3 regions of the Streptomyces sp. NBC_01341 genome follow, and region 3 is predicted to be linked to each of the others. Evidence: riboswitches for the same ligand, from Rfam matches in the RefSeq annotation. Region 3 holds a riboswitch; each other region holds the start of a gene.

Region 1 (4,844 bases), 160 kb from region 3:
GAAGTCGGCATCGACGAGGTCGTCGCCGACGTCATGCCGCAGGAACAGGCCGACGTCGTCCGGAAGCTGCAGGAGCAGGGGCGGAGCGTCGCCATGGTCGGCGACGGTGTCAACGACGCCTCGGCTCGCGCCCGGGCCGATCCGGGTCTGGCCATGGGCACGGGTACCGACGCGGCCATCGAGGCCGGGACCTGACTCTCGTGCGGGGGGACCTGTGGGCCGCCGCCGACGCGATACGGCTCGCCCGGCGGACGCCGGGCACGATCCGCCTGCGCGGCTTCCGCGCCGCGGCCTGACGGCCGGGAGACCGAGGTCCCCGGCGGGGGCCGGGGACCTCGGTTTGCGTAGGTCTGCCGAGAGCGGCAGGGTTCGGGGGTGTGGCCACTCTGCTGATCGTGCATCACACCCCGTCGCCCAACTGCCAGGCGCTGTTCGAAGCCGTCGTCGCGGGGGCGACCGCGGACGACATCGAGGGTGTACGGGTCGTGCGCCGGGCGGCGCTCTCCGCCACGGCGTCCGACGTGCTCGCCGCCGACGGCTATCTGCTCGGAACACCCGCGAACCTCGGCTACATGTCCGGAGCCCTCAAGCACTTCTTCGACCAGGTCTACTACCCGTGCCTCGACGCCACGAAGGGCCGCCCCTTCGGCTTCTGGGTACACGGGGGCAACGACGTCACCGGCGCCGTCCGGGGCATCGAGGCGATCACCACCGGCCTCGGCTGGCGGCGTGCGGCGGAGGGCGTGACCCTCACGGGAGAGCCTGGCAAGGCCGACGAGGAAGCCTGCTGGGAGCTGGGCGCGACCGTGGCCGCCGGTCTCATGGCCTGACGTCCGCCACCACCGTGACATCGGCCGGGAGGCCCGGGACGCGGCCGGCGTACGGGATGTTGGTTCCGCTGTCCGGGAACCGCACCCGCCCCATAGAATGGACCTGTGAGTCCAGTAATGGAGGTGCCGGGATGCCGCCCATGAAGCCCACCGAGCAGCGGCTCACCCCCAAGGGGGCAGCCACCCGCAGTCGTATCGTCGAGGGCGCCGCGGCGCAGATCCGGGCCGGGGGCGCCGCGGCGAGCACGCTGGACGACATCCGCGCGCGCACCTCGACCAGCAAGAGTCAGATCTTCCACTACTTCCCCGGTGGCAAGGAGGAGCTGCTGCTCGCGGTCGCCGCGCGTGAGGCCGAGCTGGTCCTGGAGGACCAGGAACCGCACCTCAGTGACCTGGGCAGCTGGGAGGCGTGGCAGGACTGGCGGGACGCCGTCCTCCGCCGTTACGAGCAGCAGGGCGTCACCTGTCCGCTGGGCGTGCTGATGACCGAACTGGGCCGCACCACCCCCGCCGCCCAGGTGCTCACCGGTCGGCTGATCGACCAGTGGCAGGCCGCTCTTCGCCGCGGTGTCCGGCGTATGCAGGACTGCGGTGAGATGGACGCGGGACTGGACGCCGATCGTACGGCGGCAGCCCTGCTCGCCGCCGTACAGGGAGGCGTGGCCATCCTGATGTCCACCGGCCGGGTCACGCACCTGGAGGCCGCGCTCGACACCACGCTCGGTCTGCTGCGGGCCACAGCCCCGGGGGCCGGCCTCCGCCAGGAGTGACGGCCAGGCCCCCTACCGGAGGCGTGGCTGTCGTCGGAGGGGGAGGCGGGCGCGCCCGTCGGGAGCGTGCGGTTCGCCGGGCGGTCCCGTGCCGGCGTCCGGAGCGGCAGGAGCGGGCGATCGCGCCGTGCCTCGCGGTGGTGCCGTCCCCCGATTCGCTCAGTGCAACCGCCAGCTGAGCTTTCCGCCACCCACCCACCGGACGGCGGCCGGGTCGTCCAGGTCGTGTACGGGGATTCCGGCCGCGGCCGCGGCGATGAGCACGTCGGTCACAGCGGTCGCTGTTCCGATCACCTCTCCGTCGATCTCCACGATGCGGAACGGCGGGTCGCCGGGCTGAACGGGCAGCACGGTGATCCGCGGGTTCGGGAACTGAGGGGTGTAGGTCATGCGGGATCGGTTCCACGGGACCGCGCTCCCTATGCCTGAATGAGGCCGCAGTGAGCCTTATGACCGATTTACTCAGTTATGCAGGATTTATCCTGTAATCCATAAAAGGCCATTTCGTGTGACCTGGGGACCTTCGTGAGGGTGCAAATCGCCCTTATCGGACCCAGTGACCAGCGTCACCCTCAACCCCCCGGACGCCGAAACGGGCCCGCCGGTTCCCTTGTGTGCCAAGAGGGATGGGAGGGGCTGTGTGCGATGGATTACAGGAATTACCGAAATTCGATCTTGCGCTTGAATTTTGATCATTACTCCGGGCTTGTTCCTTTCGCTATTTCTCGCCTACGGTCACCCTCATTCCGGATGGAACGCCGAATCCTGCCGCCGTCCGGTTACCCGACCACTTCTCGTACGGCAGGAGCGGGGGACCCAAGTAAGCGCCGACCCGGTGTCCGGGACGGCTCGGGGTGAAGTCGCATGTCATGCGGCCGGGCATCTCCAGCTCGAACCCGACAGCTCACTTCGTAGGCGACGGAGAGGAATTCAGCATGCCCGTTTTTTCCAAGCCCCGTCGTTCCAGGACCAGTTCGCTGAAGCGCGGCGTCATCGCCGTGACCACGGGTGGAGTCGCTCTCGCGCTTCCCGTGATCGGCGCGACCGGTGCCTTCGCGGCCCCGGCCCAGCCGGCCGCCGCTGAAAAGACGGTGACGTCGACTGCCCTGTCCGCACAGGGAATTGCCGCAAAGCACGCCACGCCCAGGAGCTATTCCGTCGTCATCGGCGACACTCTCGCCAAGATCGCTCGCGAGCATTCTGTCCACGGCGGCTGGAAGGCTCTCTACGAGGGCAACAAGAAGGCTGTCGGAGCGAACCCCGACCTCATTCACCCCGGCCTCGAGCTGACCATCGGCGGCAAGCACGGGAAGAAGTCCGCGGACAAGCCGGCGAAGGCCGACAAGGCCGCCAAGACCGAATCCAGGGCTTCCGGCCGCGCGGACCGTTCGGAGCGCGCGAGCACCGGACTCGCCGCACAGGGCGCACCCGCCGCGCAGGCGGTTCCCGCCGCCGAGCGGACCGCGTACACGAACGACCTCGACGGCTGGATCAGGGAGTCGCTGGCCGTCATGGCCGAGCACGGCATCCCCGGCAGCTACGAGGGCATCCACCGCAACATCATGCGCGAGTCGTCCGGCAACCCGATGGCCATCAACAACTGGGACTCGAACGCCGCTGCGGGCATCCCGTCCAAGGGTCTGCTGCAGGTCATCGACCCGACCTTCCAGGCCTACCACGTGCCCGGCACGTCGCTGGACAGCTACGACCCGGTCGCCAACATCACGGCCGCGTGCAACTACGCCGCCGACCGGTACGGCTCGATCGACAACGTCTTCGGGGCCTACTGAGCCTCCGGCGACGCGTAACCCTCCCGCACGCGGCGTGTGAGGCAGGGGCAGGAACACAGGGTGGTACGGGTTCGGCGGAACCCGTACCACCCTTCCTTCGTGTACGGCGCCGGGTGGGGGCGGCGCGCGAAGGTGCCGGACCGCCCCACCGGGTGGTCCGGCTGCGGCGTCAGGCCTGCCGGGCCGCGGTCGACTGGTCTCGTACAGGTTCGTCGTCCATACTGCCCGCCGTGGAGCAGCGCATAGATTCCAACACCAAGCCCGAGTTCGCCGCGGGGACAGACCCGGCGTACATCCCAGGCCTGACGGCCCCTGCCCCCGCGCGGACGGAGGCGGATGCGGAGGCGGCCGACGCGGCACCGGAGGATGCCGGCGGGCACGACGACACGGACGTCCAGGACACGGCCGACATCCAGGACGCCGTGGTCGAGCAGCCGGCCGGCGACCGGGCGGCCGGTCCCGACGACGCGGTGCTGAGCGGCACGGCGGTCACCGACGACGACGAGGGGACTGCCGCCGTCACCGGCGCGGCGGGCACGGACGAGCCGGGCGCGACCGGCGACGGCCCTGTCTTCGAGGTCAGCGACCGGCGTGGATCCATCAGGGTGGACGCCGAGGGTGTCCGCTTCCGGCTGGACGACCAGGAAGCGGAGTTCGACTGGTCCGAGATCGGTGCGGTCGAGGTCACGACCGGCCGCTTCGGGCGCCGGTTCACCGTCACGGTCCACCTGTCGAGCCGCCGGTGGTTCAACGCCGAGGTCGAGGCCGACGCCCGGGGCCGCCTCAAGGAGTGGACGGCCGAACTGGACGCCGCGCTGGACGCCCACTTCGAAGAGGGCTGACCGGCCGCTCGTCCGCGGCCGCGCACCGGGCTCCGTGCGAGCCCGGTGCGCGGCATGCCGTGACGTGGTGTCAGGCCCGATCCGTCCCGTCGAGCACCACCGACCGGGTCAGATGGCGCGGCAGGTCCGGGTCGAGGCCACGGGCCGTGGCGCGGGCGATCGCCAGCCGCTGCACCCGGACCAGGTCGGCCAGCGGGTCCAGGTCGCTCTCCACCCAGCGCGCACCCGTCGCGCGCACCTGCTCGGCCAAGCCCTCCGGGGCGGAGCCGAACATCCATGTGGCGGTCCCGGCCGTGGCGATGCTGATGGGTCCGTGGCGGTATTCCATCGCCGGATACGACTCGGTCCAGGAAAGCGACGCCTCCTTCATCTTGAGCGCCGCCTCGTTGGCCAGCCCGACCGTCCAGCCGCGCCCCAGGAAGCTGAACTGGGTCGCCTCCAGGAGGCCTTCGGGCAGCGGTTCGGCGAGTGCGGTCTCCGCATCCCGTACGGCCTCCTCCGTGTGCAGCCCGAGGTGGGCGCGGAACAACGTCAGCGCGGTGGTCGCGAAGCGGGTCTGCACCACCGAGCGTTCGTCGGCGAAGTCGAGGACCACCACCTGGTCCGCGGCGT
Region 2 (4,844 bases), 4.5 Mb from region 3:
GCGACCGTCCGCCCGTCGCGGGCGCCTTCCAGGAGGTGCGAGGTGATCAGCGCGATCGCCTCGGGGTGATTGAGCCGCAGGCCGCGTGCCCTGCGCTTCTCTGCGACATCGGCCGCCACATGGATGAGCAGGCGTTCCTGTTCGTGCGGAGTCAGTTGCACGCTTCCACCCTCTTCGTCTTCCGCCCGGTACCTGCCCGGGCGCAGCGGGACCCTATCCGCCTTCAACACCCTGTTGAACGATGAAAGGGATTCCGGGTTCAGGTATTGCACGTTAGGGCGAAAGTTTTTCCGGCGCGTTAACTGATCTTTTGCGGACCCATGGACATCAGACCCCGCAAGCCGTTCTCCAGGACCTCGGGCTCGACCCCGCCGAACAGTGCTTCCTGCACCATGAATCCCTGGGCGGTGGCGATCATCGTGCGGGCGACGTCGTCGGGGGAGACGTCGGCGTGCATGATGCCGGCCGCACGATAGGCCTCCACCAGCGTCGCCCAGCCCACGCGCATGCCGGCGTAGCCGTCACCGAAGGCTTTGGACAGCCGCTCACTGCGCCGCCAGGAACGCGCGCAGCACTCTGCCCAGGAGCACGTCCGGGGTGGGCGGCGGGGTGACCTGGGCGGCGTCCGCGAAGGCGTGCCGGATGGCGCCGAACGCCTCGTCGGCGATGGCCGCGATGGGATCGTCCTTCCCCGCGAAGTAGCGGTAGACAGCCCCCGCCGACAGCCCGACCACCGCCGGGGGCTGCCACCGTGCTGCTCGTCCCTCTGATCGTCGCGCTCGCGCTCTGGGCCCTCGCGTGGCCCGCCGCCCGTATCGCGCCGCGCGACCTGCCCGTCGGCATAGCAGGTGCGGCGCCGGCCGTCGATCAGCTGCAGGAGCGGTTCGAGCGGGAGGAAGGAGCCTTCGAGATCCACCGGTACGAGGACGAGACCGCGGCCCGCACCGCGATCGAGAACCGGGTCGTATACGGGGCGGTCGTGGTCACCGCCCAGGGCCCGCGGCTGCTCACCGCCTCGGCCGCGAGCCCGGTCGTCTCGCAGTTGCCGACCGGGGCGGTGGCGGCATCCGCACCCGGCGGGGCCGGAGAACGGATTGCCCAGCAGCACCATCAGCAGTGCCCTCAGGCCGATGCCAGGGGTGCCCAGCAGGGCGGCGAACCCCGCCACCGTCGAGCCGATCGCCACCACGGTGAGCCCGACGACGCCCGCCTCCGCCCACCAGTCGCCGGTGATCACGCCGAGCCAGCTGTCGGCCATGGCGGTCGCCACGAGCGGGAGGGTGCTCGCGCCGAGCGCGCTGCCGCGGGGGTCGGTGTCCGGCGCGGCGACGACATCGGTGACCGGCATGCCGGCGTGACCAGCGCCCCCGAACTGCTCCCCGCACCTGTCGGCACCCTCGGCCAGTGGCTGCCACCCGGCGCGGGCGGCTCACTGCTGAGGTCGGCCGCCTTCTTCGACGGTCACGCGGCGGGCGGACCGGCGCTGACTCTCGCCCTCTGGGCCGTTCTCGGTTTGACCGCCGTACTGGTGGGCGGGCGCAGGCACCGCGACGACCCGGCACCGCATACCGAGGCCGCCGACCGCACGCCCGAGCCCGCGCTCACCTGAACAACCTGCACGCCGCGCCACGTCGCGTCCTCCCCGCCCGAGCGGCGGAGGGCGCGGCTTTCCCTTTCGGCCGCGCGGGTGCCCCGGTCACTCGTCCCGCTCGCGGCCGCGGGGCTCCGCGACGATCCCGAATCGGCGCCGTCCGCCCTCGCCCGAAGTCAAGGACCTCGCCGTGACTACGGTCTGCCTCAGGCAAGCAAGTTCCGGTGCTGCCGGCGGCGGGCGGCCCCGGCCTCCGACATGCGCTGCCCGGCACCCGGGTAGCCATTGAGCAACCCGCTCCGGAGGAGCCGGGCGGGGACAGCCTTCGGATCCCGGGATCCAGGCACGCGAGCCGCCATCGAACGGGACACCATTCCCTTCCCGACAGCCGGCCGCCCTGGCATTCGGGCTGGTGGACCACGTCATGGAGAACCGCATGCCGTCCCGGCCGCCGCACCCCGCGAGGTGAACCAGCGATGCTCCCACCCCAGTTCCCGCCGCTGCCCGCACTGACCCGCGCCGAGGCCGAGTTCATCGACTGCTACCTCGAGGCGCTCGACCAACTCGGCCGTATCAATCCCGCTCGCGACGGCGATACCTACGGGGCCCTGAGGGCGGCACAGGCGCTCGCCTCCCGGGCGGTCGCCCTGCGCGACGCGCTCACGCTGATGCACGAGCGGGGTGAGTCCCGGATCCACGCGGAGACGCCGGCCAGGGCGCTGCGACTGCTGGACGGGGAGCGGCGGGCCGGGCGGGTAGGCGTACCGCCCGAGCCGTCCGGCTGAGCACCACGGCGCTCGACTCCCCCGGCTTGCGGCTCCCCTTCGGTGCCCTTCCCGACACGCCCGACGAGCCGATGAGTTTTCCTCGCTCGTTCGGCGTAGAAGATCCCCCGCCCGAGGGACAGCCCAACTTGCGCAAGCAGCGCGGACAAGGAACGGAATCAGTCGTTCCACCGCTGGTACGGGGCTGGTCCGGCCCGGCCGCAGGGTCCCCGGATCCGCCCCGTCCACCCGAACGGATCAGTGGTGACGACTCTCACATATCGCGGATTCAGTGAGGAAATCCGCCAGTGCGTGCGTAAAGATCCCCTGGACGACAAGCCCCCGCCGCCGCGGCGGGGCGGTCCGGGCGGACGCCGAGTCCTGCCGCTGTCCGGATGCCTGGTCGACAGAAGTGGATCGGCAGGAGTGGAGGACCCGAGCACAACGGGCCGCCCGGACATCCGGACGACCCTCGGGGTGAAGCCGCCTTGTGCGGCCGGGCAACTTCGCCAGCCCGAACCCGACAGGTCATCCTTCACAGGCGGCTGACGAAGGGTTGCGCATGACTGCGCAGGTTCATGTCCCGTCTCTGTTCGCCCGGGTCAGTACGGCCTCGGTTCTCACATTCGCTGTAAGCACCACGATGCTGGCTCCCGGCTTCGTCGACGACGCCGAGGCCGCCAGCCATTCGGCGAGGGCTCTCGACATCGCCGCCTCCAAGAAGGGCGCGCCCTACAGATACGGCGCCACGGGTCCGCACCGGTTCGACTGCTCCGGGCTGACGCTCTACTCGTATCGGAAGGCGGGCAAGAAACTACCCCGCACGGCGCAACAGCAGTACAACAAGACCCGCCATATCTCCAGGTCGCAGCGGAAACGCGGCGACCTGGTCTTCTTTCACGCGGGGCGCGGTGTCTACCACGTCGGGATCTACGCCGGAAGCGGCCGGATCTGGCACTCGCCGAAGACCGGGGCACTGGTGCGGCTGGAGAAGATCTGGTCGAACAGCGTCTGGTACGGGAGGGTCCGCTGACACCTGCGTCCGCCCGGTGCCGACCCCCGCGCGCGCCGGCGCCGCTTCCCACCTGGATCAGTGCAGCAGGGGCCCGGCCACCAGCACGAGTCCCAGCGCGGTGAGCGCCGCGCCGCTGCCGCCCTCGATGTCGCGGGTGGTACGCGGCCGGCGCAGCCACCTGCCGAGACGTTCCTCGTGCCGGGCCACGGCCGGGAACCGGACGAGCGCGAGCAGGACGACCACCAGGGCGAGCAACTGCGTCCTCGGCAGGGAAGCCTGCCGCCGGGCACGAACGTGGGCAGCATGCTCAGGAAGAGTGCGGCCGTCTTCGGAGTCAGACGTTGGTCAGGGATCTCACGCCGGGTTCCCCCGGACGGCCTCGGTGGCGCACCGGGTCAGGAGAACACCGCGGCTGCCACCACCCTGCCGACGCCGCTGCGGAGCGGTTCCGGCAGGACCGGCATGCCGTGAGCCGATGTCAGGCCTGCGCCGGAACAGCCCAGGGAAGGGCGATCAACACGGTCTTGCCCCCGTCGGGGGTGGGGATGACGCTGAGTCTCCCCCCGCACTCCTTGGCGAGGGACCGGATGATCACCATGCCCCGGCCGTTGTCCTGGCGGACCGCCGCGGGCAGCTTCTGCGGCCAACGGGGGTGGCTGTCCGTCACGCCCAGACAAAGCTCCTCGTCCCGGTCGAGCCGGAGGTCGACGGTGAACGTGGGTGACAGGCCAAAGGTGTGCTGGACGGCGTTGGTGGTCAGTTCCGAGACGATCAGCCTGACCGCCTCGGCCAGGTCGCTGCCCTCGGCCAGGCCCCACTCGGTGAGTACCCGCGCGACATAGCGGCGGGCCGCGGACACCGAGACCGGGTCGCTCGGCAAGGTGACGGTTGCTTCCTGATGGTCTGCCATGGCGTCGTCGTCCCTTCCCGCCCCGACCGGTCCGCGACCGGTCCGGATTGTGGTTCGCGCCAGACTGCCATCCCCCGAGCCGTCCGTAACCGCGATCCACCAAGATATGCATATATCTGTCGCCCATTCCGGTGAACCATGCCCCGCGAGCACTGACCGGGCGCCACACTGGCCACTTTCCGAGCCGCCCCTGAAGGGGTCGGCTCTCCGTACAACGGAGGGAGGCCACCGTGCGCAACGGCCCGGTCGTACGCCGTCGCAAACTCGGCGAAGAGCTGCGCGGTCTGCGTCACACATCCGGACTCACGAGCCGGGAAGCCGCCGGAATGCTGGGCTGGCACCAGTCGAAGGTGAGCCGGATCGAGACAGGTGCGAGCGGGGTGTCCCCCGATGACGTGACACGGTTACTGGATGCCTACGGGGTCGGCGACGGGCAGTTGCGCGCCCTGCTCCAGACGCTCGCCGGATCGGCCGGCGGCGGCGGAAGCGGCTGGTGGCACGCCTATCGTGGTCTCATTCCGCCGCAGTACCGCGACTTCATCAGTCTCGAGTCACAGGCCGACG
Region 3 (4,844 bases):
ATCGCCAAGGCGGACGGCAACCCCGTCAACGCCGCCTCCATGCTCGCGGTGCTCGGCCTGGGCGCGCAGGGCGGCGAGGAGATCGTGCTCGCCTCCGAGGCGGACAACGCCGAGGCCGCCCTGGACCGCCTGGCGAAGCTGGTTGCCGAAGGGCTCGAGGAGCTCCCGGAGACCGTCTGATCCCGGCCGGAATTCTCTCTGCGGAAAAGCCGCGGCGCCCCCACCGGGCTCTGCGGCTTTTCTGTTTCCCGAACTGCCGGGAACCAGCCCCGGAAAAGCGGATCAAGGCAGCAGGAAGAAAGCCCTTCGACAATTGCCCTCTTTGTATACGGTGCAATTGTTAATGACGGACTCCCGCGATGTTTACGTGGTGTTGCGAAGTCCTCACCCGGGCTCCGCCCGCCGCCCGGTCGGGCCGGTCCGTGCGGCGCAGCCGGTGGGCCGCCGTGACCCGCTCGGCGTGCTGGACGGCGAGCGCCCTGGCCCGTTCCGCGTCCCCGCGCGCCACGGCGTCCACGAGGGCACCGTGCTCGGCCCAGGATTCCGCGGGCCTGGCCGGCTGCTCGACGGCGTACATCCAGGCGATCTTGTGCCTCAGCTGCGTGAGCAGCGCGATCAGGGCGGGGCTGCCCGACGCCTGGGCGAGCGTCTCGTGGAACCAGCCACCGAGCGAGCGCAGGTCCTCCCCCTCGCCCCGCCGCACCCTCTCCTGCCCCAGCCTGACCAGGCCCCGGAGCACCTTCAGGTGCGCGTCGGTACGTCGCCGGGCCGCACGCGCGGCGCCCAGCGGCTCCAGCAGCATCCGGATCTCCAGCAGGTCGGCCGCCTCCTGCTCCGTGGGTTCGGCGACACAGGCACCGGCGTGCCGACGGGTGACGACGAACCCCTCGGACTCCAGGGTGCGCAGTGCCTCGCGCACAGGGACACGGGAGACGCCGTAGCGGCGCGCGAGCACCTCCTCGGTGAGGCGGCTGCCGCGCTCGAAGACACCGGAGACGATGTCGTCACGGATTGCCGTGCATACCGAATGCGCGGGAATGCGCATGTCCGAACCTCCGCCTTAATCCCCGCGAAACGCGGCCGATCGACGCCTGTTCTGTGACTCTATTGCAACCGGTCGGAATTTCCGACGGCGGGGTGGAATCCATGGATATCTTTTGGCCGGAAGGCAGTTCCGCGCGGCTCGGATGCGCCGTGCCGCGGGGCACGGCGAAGGCCCCGGCGCGATGCCGGGGCCTTCGTCGGAGCGGTGCGTGCGGGCGAACGGGGCGGACCCGGGGTCAGACCTGGACGCCGTGGGCGCGGAGGTAGGCGACGGGGTCCATGTCGGAGCCGTACTCGGGGGTGGTGCGGGCCTCGAAGTGCAGGTGCGGTCCGGTGGAGTTGCCGGTCGACCCGGAGAGGCCGATCCGCTGCCCCGAGCCGACGCTCTGGCCGACCGAGACGCCGATCGAGGAGAGGTGGCCGTACTGGGTGTACGTGCCGTCCTTCATCCTGAGCACGATGTTGTTGCCGTACGCGCCGCCCCAGCCGGCCTCGACGACCGTGCCGGCACCGACGGCGACGACGGAAGTGCCGGACGCGGCCTGGAAGTCCACGCCGGAGTGGGTGCCGGAGGACCAGAGCGCGCCGCCGGACTTGTAGCCGGTGGTGACGTGCGAACCGGCGACCGGGAGGTGGAAGGCGTTGAGACGGGCGCGCTCGGCGGCGCGTGCGGCACGCGCCTTCTCCTCACGGGCCTCCTTGGCGCGGGCCTCCGCCTTGCGCTTGGCCTCGGCCTTCGCCTTCGCGACCTCCGCCTGGTGCTGCTGGGCCTGCGCCTGGGCCTCGATCTGCGCGGCAAGGCTCATGTCGAGGGCGACGGTCTGCGCCAGACCGGTGCCGCTCGCGGTGACCTCGGAGTCCGCGGCGAGCGCCGGGGATGCTGTGGCGCCGATGACACCGGTGGTGGCCAGGGCCGCGATGCCGGCGACCCGGGCGCTCCTGCGCGTCAGGCGGCTCGGGGCACGGTGCTTCCCGGTGGCACGGATGAACGCCATGAAGTGGCTGGTCCTTTCCTTCCTTCTCGCCTACCGGGTTAGCTGACGGGTTCGGAGCAGGAAGGTCTCCTACGGGCCCCTCTCGTCTCGCGCGAGACGCAGGGATCCGATTCACCCCAGGGACTTCGTGGGTCCCCGGCTCCCCAGGCTCGCGCCTGACGGGGACTCGGCGATGACTGTCCGGCGCCGCGGTCGCGGCTCGGGTCCGACGGACAGCCGAGCCGACGCTAGGACGGGCCCCTCCCCCTCACCAAACGGAAAGGGTCTTTTGTCGGACATCCCACAGGATGAACACGCACTTCTCTTGATAAATCAGACAAAAGACAGGACCCCGGCGGAGTGTCCGCCGGAGTCCTGAATGTGGCGGACCGTCAGCCGCTGACGACCGACACCTCGCCGATGCCCAGCGCCCTGACGGGGTCGGCGATCTGCGCGGCGTCGCCGACCAGCACGGTGACCAGACGGTCGACGGGGAAGGCGTTGACCACCGCGGCGGTCGCCTCGACCGTGCCCGTATCGGCCAGGCGCGCGTACAGCGTGGCCTGGTAGTCGTCCGGGAGGTGCTGCTCCACCTGGTCGGCGAGGGTCCCCGCGACGGAGGCCGCCGTCTCGTATTTCAGCGGGGCCACGCCCACGAGGTTCTGCACGGCGGTCTCACGCTCGGCGTCGGTGAGCCCCTCGGCCGCGAGGGTGCGCAGGACCTTCCACAGGTCGTCGAGCGCCGGCCCCGTCGACTCCGTGTCCACCGAGCCGCTGATGGCCAGCATCGCCGCGCCCGTGGGTCCGGAGGACGAACCGGGACCTGTCGAGCGCAGTACCTGGCCGAAGGCCCGGACGCCGTAGGTGTAGCCCTTCTCCTCGCGCAGCACGCGGTCCAGCCTGGAAGTCAGGGTGCCCCCCAGGCAGTACGTGCCGAGGACCTGGGCGGGCCACACGCTGTCGTGCCGGTCGGCACCGATCCGCCCGATGAGGAGCTGGGTCTGCACCGCCCCGGGACGGTCCACGATGACCACACGTCCGGTGTCGTCCGCGGTGATCGGAGGCACCGGGCGTGCCCGGACCGAATTGCCGGACCAGTCGCCGACGGTTTCGGCGAGCAGTTCGTCCAGGTCGATGCCGGTGAGGTCGCCGACGACGACGGCGGTCGCGGTGGACGGACGGACGTGGGCGTCGTAGAAGGCACGGACGGCCGCGGCGTCGATGCGCCGCACCGTCTCCTCGGTCCCCTGGCGCGGACGCGACATCCGGGCGGTCGCCGGGAAGAGCTCCTTGGAGAGCTGCTTCGCCGCCCGCCGGGCGGGGTTGGCCTGCTCGTGGGGGATCTCGTCGAGCCGGTTGCCCACCAACCGCTCGATCTCGCTCTCCGCGAAGGCCGGGGCCCTCAGCGCCTCGGCGACCAGGCCGAGCGCCTTGGCGAGCCGGGAGACCGGGACCTCCAGAGAGACGCGGAGACCCGGGTGGTCGGCGTGGGCGTCCAGTGTGGCGCCGCAGCGCTCCAGCTCGGCCGCGAACTCCTCCGCGGAGCGCTTGTCCGTGCCTTCGGACAGCGCGCGGGCCATGATCGTGGCCACACCGTCGAGGCCCTCGGGCTCGGCGTCCAGCGGCGCGTCGAGGAAGATCTCCACGGCGACGACCTGCTGGCCGGGGCGGTGACAGCGCAGCACGGTCAGGCCGTTGGGCAGTGCGCCCCGCTCGGGCGCGGGGAAGGCCCAGGGCCTGGCCTCGCCGGCGGTCGGCTGCGGGTGGTACTCCATCGCTACTCCAGTCACGGCGGCGTCGGTCACTTGTCGGCCCCCTCGTGCGCGTCGTTGCCGTCCGTCTCGTCCGCCGGTTCGACCGGCTCGTAGACCAGGACGGCACGGTTGTCGGGCCGCAGATGGGCCCGGGCAGCGGCCTTGACCTCGTCGGCGGTCACGTCCAGCACGCGGCCGACCGCGGTCAGCGCGAGCTGCGGATCGCCGAACAGAACGGCGTACCTGCACAGTTCGTCGGCACGGCCGGAGACCGTGCCGAGCCGGTCGAGCCACTCGCGCTCCAACTGTGCCTGCGCGCGTTCCATTTCCTCCGGGGTGGGGCCCTCCTCGGCGAAGCGGGCCAGCTCCTCGTCGACCGCCTCCTCGATCCGCGGGACCTCGACGCCGCCGGACGTCTTGACGTCCAGCCAGCCCAGCGAGGGTGCGCCGGAGAGCCGGAGCAGCCCGAATCCCGCGGCCACGGCCGTGCGGTCGCGGCGGACCAGGCGGTTGTGCAGGCGGGACGACTCGCCGCCACCGAGCACGGTCAGCGCGAGGTCCGCGGCATCGCACGCGCGGGTGCCGTCGTGGGGCAGCCGGTAGGCCGCCATCAGCGCACGTGCCGGCACCTCCTCATGGACCACCTCCCGCAGCTGGCCGCCGATGGTGTCCGGCAGCGTGCCGTCACGCGGGGGCTGCTTGCCGTCGTGGGAGGGAATGGATCCGAAGTACTTCTCGATCCAGGCGAGCGTCTGCTCGGGGTCGATGTCCCCGACGACGGACAGCACGGCGTTGTTCGGCGCGTAGTAGGTGCGGAAGAACGCCTGCGCGTCCTCGAGCGTCGCCGCGTCCAGGTCGGCCATCGAACCGATCGGCGTGTGGTGGTACGGGTGGCCCTCCGGGTAGGCGAGCGCGGTGAGCTTCTCGAACGCCGTGCCGTACGGGACGTTGTCGTAGCGCTGGCGGCGCTCGTTCTTCACCACGTCCCGCTGGTTCTCCATGGACTCCTCGTCGAGCGCGGCGAGCAGCGAGCCCATCCGGTCGGCCTCGAGCCACAGGGCCAGCTCCAGCT

What was found. A riboswitch is a leader RNA that binds a small molecule or an ion and turns the genes downstream of it on or off. The one in region 3 is predicted to bind cyclic di-AMP.
Region 1: linked by a shared signal. The riboswitch ahead of OG206_RS07455 (LysM peptidoglycan-binding domain-containing protein) and the one ahead of OG206_RS08005 (M23 family metallopeptidase) in region 3 are both predicted to bind cyclic di-AMP.
Region 2: linked by a shared signal. The riboswitch ahead of OG206_RS28175 (C40 family peptidase) and the one ahead of OG206_RS08005 (M23 family metallopeptidase) in region 3 are both predicted to bind cyclic di-AMP.

What each region holds. Positions count from the first base shown of each region.
Region 1 is NZ_CP108364.1:1,727,118-1,731,961, reverse strand. It holds partial or broken gene OG206_RS07475 (HAD-IC family P-type ATPase) at 1-293, shown strand, start outside; gene OG206_RS07470 (flavodoxin family protein) at 378-830, shown strand; gene OG206_RS07465 (TetR/AcrR family transcriptional regulator) at 962-1,600, shown strand; gene OG206_RS07460 (hypothetical protein) at 1,760-1,990, opposite strand; cyclic di-AMP (ydaO/yuaA leader) riboswitch at 2,347-2,533, shown strand; gene OG206_RS07455 (LysM peptidoglycan-binding domain-containing protein) at 2,536-3,390, shown strand; gene OG206_RS07450 (hypothetical protein) at 3,621-4,232, shown strand; gene OG206_RS07445 (SIS domain-containing protein) at 4,303-4,844, opposite strand, start outside.
Region 2 is NZ_CP108364.1:6,386,043-6,390,886, reverse strand. It holds gene OG206_RS28195 (urease subunit gamma) at 1-161, opposite strand, end outside; partial or broken gene OG206_RS28190 (TetR/AcrR family transcriptional regulator) at 299-731, opposite strand; gene OG206_RS28185 (ABC transporter permease) at 752-1,609, shown strand; gene OG206_RS28180 (hypothetical protein) at 2,068-2,376, shown strand; cyclic di-AMP (ydaO/yuaA leader) riboswitch at 2,742-2,914, shown strand; gene OG206_RS28175 (C40 family peptidase) at 2,918-3,388, shown strand; partial or broken gene OG206_RS28170 (LysE family translocator) at 3,446-3,708, opposite strand; gene OG206_RS28165 (hypothetical protein) at 3,674-3,841, shown strand; gene OG206_RS28160 (ATP-binding protein) at 3,849-4,280, opposite strand; gene OG206_RS28155 (helix-turn-helix domain-containing protein) at 4,511-4,844, shown strand, end outside.
Region 3 is NZ_CP108364.1:1,882,989-1,887,832, forward strand. It holds gene OG206_RS07995 (HPr family phosphocarrier protein) at 1-180, shown strand, start outside; gene OG206_RS08000 (GntR family transcriptional regulator) at 341-1,045, opposite strand; gene OG206_RS08005 (M23 family metallopeptidase) at 1,281-2,039, opposite strand; cyclic di-AMP (ydaO/yuaA leader) riboswitch at 2,053-2,221, opposite strand; gene OG206_RS08010 (M16 family metallopeptidase) at 2,411-3,793, opposite strand; gene OG206_RS08015 (M16 family metallopeptidase) at 3,820-4,844, opposite strand, start outside.